2 regions of the Clostridium sp. JNZ J1-5 genome follow, and region 2 is predicted to be linked to the other one. Evidence: riboswitches for the same ligand, from Rfam matches in the RefSeq annotation. Region 2 holds a riboswitch; the other holds the start of a gene.
The links. A riboswitch is a leader RNA that binds a small molecule or an ion and turns the genes downstream of it on or off. The one in region 2 is predicted to bind cyclic di-AMP.
Positions count from the first base shown of each region.

Region 1: another riboswitch for cyclic di-AMP. It lies ahead of ACWW38_RS04375 (hypothetical protein); the one in region 2 lies ahead of ACWW38_RS05050 (cell wall hydrolase).

Region 1 is NZ_CM132773.1:884,391-887,607, forward strand. Features, by position in the region: gene ACWW38_RS04360 (pyridoxamine 5'-phosphate oxidase family protein) at 1-318, opposite strand, end outside; gene ACWW38_RS04365 (TIGR01906 family membrane protein) at 513-1,172, shown strand; gene ACWW38_RS04370 (DUF2512 family protein) at 1,241-1,597, opposite strand; cyclic di-AMP (ydaO/yuaA leader) riboswitch at 1,825-1,953, shown strand; gene ACWW38_RS04375 (hypothetical protein) at 1,958-2,812, shown strand; gene ACWW38_RS04380 (bifunctional diguanylate cyclase/phosphodiesterase) at 2,896-3,217, opposite strand, start outside.
Region 2 is NZ_CM132773.1:1,045,495-1,048,711, forward strand. Features, by position in the region: gene ACWW38_RS05045 (DUF1097 domain-containing protein) at 99-569, opposite strand; cyclic di-AMP (ydaO/yuaA leader) riboswitch at 1,928-2,056, shown strand; gene ACWW38_RS05050 (cell wall hydrolase) at 2,057-2,884, shown strand.

The DNA.
Region 1 (3,217 bases), 160 kb from region 2:
CTTTTCTGATTCCTCTAGAACCTTTATATCCTGTTTACAAATAGTTGCCTTTCCAAATATCTGAACACCCTTAATCTTTCTATAATTTATATATTCCGTATTTACTAAAAGACATACATTTGAGTTTTCCTCTATATTCTTAAACTTATCTCCTCCTGCTGACAATATATATATGTCCATATCTTTACCTAGGAAGTATTGAACAGGACTGCACCTTGGTATTTCATCCATGGAAGTAGCTAAGGCTGCACTTTTATGTTCTCTTAAAAATTCTAAAATATGATCCTTTAACTCTGAATATGACATCTGTTTATTCATCTATATCTTCTCCTTATATTTTTCATTAGTTAGTTAATGCTATTATTAGCTTAAAACTATTATTATTCTTATAGATTAAAACTATACAATTAGTTCTTATCTGCGGATTTTCTCAAAAATTTGTAATTTCTTTATCTTTACTGTATATTTAAATGTTATAATTTTAGTACTAACCTTTAAAAAGGAGTGTTTATATGATTTTATTTTGGAATAAAGTATTTAGAATTATATTTTCAATCGCTTTAGCCTTATCTATTTTTATAATATCAGTAAAATTTACATTGAATTTCAGATCACTGTATTATTTTGACATTGAATATCTAAACATAGAAGAATTTTCTGGATTAAGGAAAGATGAGATTAAACTTAACTATAACTACTTAATTGATTATATGAATGATAAAGATGCAGCAGAATTTAAACTTCCCACTTTGCCATCTTCAAAATATGGACAGATTCACTTTGTTGAAGTTAAAAACATATTTGTAACTTTAGATATAATTTTAAAAATATCTCTATCTATAATTTCATTAGGACTTATTATAAATTACAAAAACATATACTTGCTAAAGCATGTATCTACAATTTTATTGGTTACCCCACTAGTAATTTTAATTCCCTTTGCAATAAACTTCGATACTACCTTTACTATTTTTCATAAAATATTTTTTAGAAATGATTACTGGATATTTGACCCCAGTGAAGATCCTATTATAAACATACTTCCTCAAGGATTTTTTCTTCATTCTGCTCTTATAATCTTGTTTAAAATACTGTTTATTTGTATAATTCTAAAAATAATTTTTAGAAAAAAACCTGCTAGCCTGACTAGAAGTTATGATTTAAACTTGTAAGCCTTTAGAAATATTAATAATACCTCACTAGATACATTTACAGATTTCCAGTGAGGTTAGTTTGTAGCTTAATCCACTTTACGAAATTTGTCTCTAAATAAGTATACATGAAAAAAGTATTCTCCTATGGCAGTTAATAGTGCTAATATTACTAATGTAAATATTCCAACTTTAAATTCAGTATATAGTAGACCTAAAGTATAAGCTACAACTGCTCCCATAAATCCATCTAAGAGACATGCTGTTATATTTCCATACTGCGGAAGGATATACATATCGCCTAATAAATAGTTAACAATAGTACCTGCAAGGGCAAATATTGAAATCCATCCTACTGTATTACCTTCCATAGTTCCAATAGTAACCCAACCTATAACAAAATATAATAAAAACTTTGATAGAAGAGCTGTTAACGTTCTACCCATTAAAATACCTCCAAATTATTTATTATTAAAATAAATTTTATAGTTTACTACTAGTTTGTCACAATTAATAACTTTCTAAACAACAGAATATAATATAGCTTTGTTCATAGTATAAAATTTGTTCATTTAGAGAAAATAAGGGAGAAATATTTATACTGAGGCTTTCTATGAAAACATTACCTCTATTAATTTAAATATAACTCTTTTATAATAACAAATGAAAACCCTTTAAAAAATTGCCGAATGCAAAGGGGCAGCGGAGGATTATTCATTGGGGTGAATCCTTTATTTACATAGGTAGGGAATCTCTCTTCCCGAACCCGTCAACTAACTTCGTAGGCATTAAGAGAGGTGCTTTACATGAAAAAACTTATATTTAACTACTCTACTATTTTTGTAGCCTTACTTGTTACTTTAATGTTTAATTTTCAAAGTAGATTTAATGATAAAGTAATAGATAAAAAAACTGCTGCCAAAAATACTGTAGTAACTTCTAGTGTTAATAATCTTCCACATTATAGTGATTTAGTATCAGTTAACACTGACGTATCAATTAGTAGTAGTTTTGCTACTAATAATGCTTCAAAGCCAACTTCAAATGAGGCTTCAAAAAACACTACTTTGCAATCACCTTCTAAGAATATTGCAGCATCAAATAGTAGAAACCTTAGATTATCTAGAGGTGGTGCTCCAAAGCAAAGTTCAGCTGCTAAAAATTCTGATAAAAGCCAAAGTACATATTCACATAAAAAAGTTGAATTACTGGATTGGTGGAAAGAAGCTAGAAATGTTTTCTCAGTAGACTCAGTGGCTGAGGTTACAGACATATATTCAGGAAAGACCTTTAAAGTAAAAAGAACCATGGGTACTAATCATGCAGATTCAGAAGCATTGACAATAGAGGATACTAAAATAATTAAAAGCATCTGGGGAGGATTCTCTTGGGAGCGACGTCCAGTTATATTAACTATAGATGGAAGAAAACTTGCTGCCTCTATGAGTGCTATGCCTCATGCCGGTATAGATTCTGCACCAGCTTTTAAGGTTATAAATAATCGTTCTGATGGATATGGTAGAGGAGAAAATCTTGATGTTATTAAGCATAATGGAATGGATGGACATTTTGATATTCATTTTTTAAATAGTACAAGACATAAAGATGGGAAAAAAGACCCTCAACATCAAGAAGCAATTAAAATAGCTGCTGAAAAATAATAGGCTGCATTTTAAAAGATTGTTGATTTCCTATGATGAACTCAACAATCTTTAAAATAGCCTTAATCTACTAATAGGAAGTTTTAAATAACCATTCTTCCACTGCTAATTAGTCTTTCTAAATCATCAGGAGGGACTGGCTTGCTATATAAAAATCCTTGGATCTCATTACATCCATTATTTTTCAAGAAATTTAGCTGTTTTACTGTTTCTACTCCTTCAGCAGTTACATTTAATTCTAAGTTTCTTCCCAGCATAATTATTGTATTTACAATAGCTGTATTTCTTAAATCATCATTTATATCTCTTACAAAAGAAGAATCTATCTTTAAAGTATCAATTTTGAAATTCTTTAAATAATTCAAAGATGAAAATCCAGTTCCAAAATCATCTAGAGATACTTTT
Region 2 (3,217 bases):
TAACGGTTTCATATATTCTTCTATATAACTATAATATATTATTTTCTTATCCATTTCAATATTAGTATATAAAATATGTCCTTTGAAAATTACAGTATTTACTCATTTTCAACTCTATTTATATTTAAAAACAGATTGGTTAATTTTTCAGAAGTATATCCTAATAATGCTCCACAAATCATAGAAATAATAGCTATACTAAAATTCATTTTAGAAGCTAGGTAAGCAGACCATCCTATAAAGCCACCAGGTATAAATGAAACTAAAGGTATTTTAGATTGTAAACAAATTATTCCGGAACCGATTCCATTAGAAACAGTTACAGAAATTGTTTCATTAAAATAGGCCATTAATACTACAGATAGTTTACTCATTAAAGCTCCCCAAGTAACACCACTTAAGTTATTAAGAATACCTATTCTAAGACCTTTTATTCCACCTCCTGCTGCAAAAAAGCTAGACCAAGCCAGGAATCCTGCAATAGTACTAAGACCTAATGCAAAACTTACCATTGTCCATATTGCAGCAATAATGCAACTACTAATTCCAATAGCAATTATCTTCCTCATAAAATTCCTCCTCAGTTTAGTCTAATCAAAAAAATATTCCCTATACATACTTAGATAAATTGTACATATAGGGACGAATTCAATTCGTGTTATCACCCTGTTCCATACGAATTATAAAAATCGTATTTACCTTGTAACAGTGGCAAACCAAAATCTTTTAAAAGATTTCAACGCTATTAACTTGTTAGGATATTAAATAATATAATGTATTATTTATCTTTTATCAATAGGTATTTTAAGGAATATTACTTATAATATAAGTATAGTGCGACAAAATATCGGCTTTGGTAACCAGAGTGAGGTGCTAAAAATCGAAGGTATATAATTCAACAGAGAATCTTCGCTACGTTAAGAAGTTCTAAGTTTGTGCCTTTAAAAATTCCCTACCCAGTCCTATGCATCGTCCTGATGCAGGCCTGGCTCCCACCCGTCCTAGGTGGGAATTACGGTAATTTTCAAATTCACAAACTAAGAACTTCTAGAACTTGCTCAAAATTCTCTTAATGAATTATATACTTTCTAACTTTTAGTACCTTAAAGTTGGTAAATTAAGGCCGCTATTGCTTATACAAAACATATATTAACAACTTTAATAGTAATAACTATTTATACTATAGTTAATTTAATGATCAGTGTAAGAATTATATCAATTGTCTTATTAAAAAAGCGCATAGCGGTTTAACCCGATAGGGTGACAGGGTTTTAGGCGTAGCCTGTTGAATTTATGCTAGTACCTCCTGATTACAATTAATTAAGGTATATAAGAAGAATCCTAGATTTTAGAGGAGATTTGTAACAAAAAACAGTTTCGATAAATGTCAACATGCTATCGCATTTATTTATAATAATTCTTTAAATTGTACTCAATAATACTTACCTAAGTAACTTTACAGTATGGCTACACCATAGAAAGTTATCATTTTGATTTTTGAAGTCCTGTTAGTACTTACTACATTAATTATTAGTTGCAACTAATTAAGGCATGTAAGATTACTGGCTAGCATATATGTATCAATTGAAGAAACTTTGAAGGAATAGCTAGTAGTACTTAAGGCTGCTGTTTTAAAAATTCGTAATTGTGCTCAAGGACGAGCACAGCCCGCTCCCCCACAGGACGTGGGATGGAGCGGGGTAGAATTTTTAAATAAAGCAGCCTTTAGTACTACTTTATGAGCTGAAGGTTTCTCAATGATACATATATGCGTTAGCCAAGTAATCTTACATGCCGCTATTTTGTAGCAGTTTACTTATATTATTTTAAAGGCATTAAATAAACTATTTTCCTAAGGTTTCCTAGTTTACCTAGAATCTTATATAGATACACCCTAAAACTTTTGTTAGAATAACACATGAAGCGAAAAAGAACTAAGCCGAATCTCCAAATGGAGTACGGGGGATTTATTTTTAGGGGTGAATCTGTATTTTTCAGTAGGGTGACCTCAACCCGAACCCGTCAACTAACCTCGGAGGCAAATGGGAGGTAAAAAATGATAAATAAAAAATTAGGAACGTTTTTAGCTACTATGTCAATGTCACTTTTATTAGCTTTTCCAGCATCAGCTGCTACTTATAAAGTAGTACCTAAGGATAATCTTTATAGATTAGGCATACTTTTTAATACATCAGTTGATACACTAAAAGCTAATAATAAATTATCTGGAGATACTATATATGTTGGACAAACTCTACAGGTTCCAGGTAGCACTTACACAGTGAAAAAAGGCGACACACTTTATTTAATAGCTAAAAAGTACGGTATTTCTCTTGATTCATTAAGAAAAGCTAATAACAAATGGGATAATTTAATTTATCCTGATCAAACTCTTACTATTCCAGGTGGTTCTGCATCATCAACTCAGCCTTCTGGAAACAATGTACAAGCTCCTGCATCATCAGCTCAACCTTCTGGAAGCAATGCACAAGCTTCTGCATCAAAGAGTGTAATTCCTTACAGTTCTAGCGATTTAGATCTTCTTGCAAGATTAGTAAGAGCAGAAGCGGAAGATCAGCCTTACAGTGCTAAAGTTAGTGTTGCTGCAGTAGTTATAAATAGGGTTCAAAGTAATGAATTCCCTAATACACTAAAAGACGTTATATATCAAAGAATTAGTGGTTATTATCAATTCTCTCCAGTTTTAAATGGAGCGATAAATAAACCAGCATCAGAAGAAGATAGAAAAGCTGCTTTAGAAGCACTTTATGGAAAAGATCCTACAAACGGAGCATTATTCTATTTTGATACAAGCGCAACTAATAAATGGCTTTGGTCAAAACCAGTTGCAGCTAAAATAGACAAAATGGTATTTGCTTACTAATAAATATAGCAGCCTTGAGAACTAAGAAATAAGGTGCTAAAAATCGAAGGTATATAATTCAACAGAGAATCTTCGCTGCGTTAAGAAGTTCTAAGTTTGTGCCTTTAAAAATTGTCTACCCAGTCCTATGCAGCGTCCTGCTGCAGGACTGGCTCCCACCCGTCTTGGGTGGGAATTACGACAATTTTAAAATTCACAAACTAAGAACTTCTAGAACTTGCTCAAAATTCTCTTAATGAATTATATGCCTTCTTGCTTTTAGTACCTTAAATTGTTTAAACTAAGTGTGACATCTTTCTTATAAATTATTAAGTTAAGAGTTAATAGTTAAGG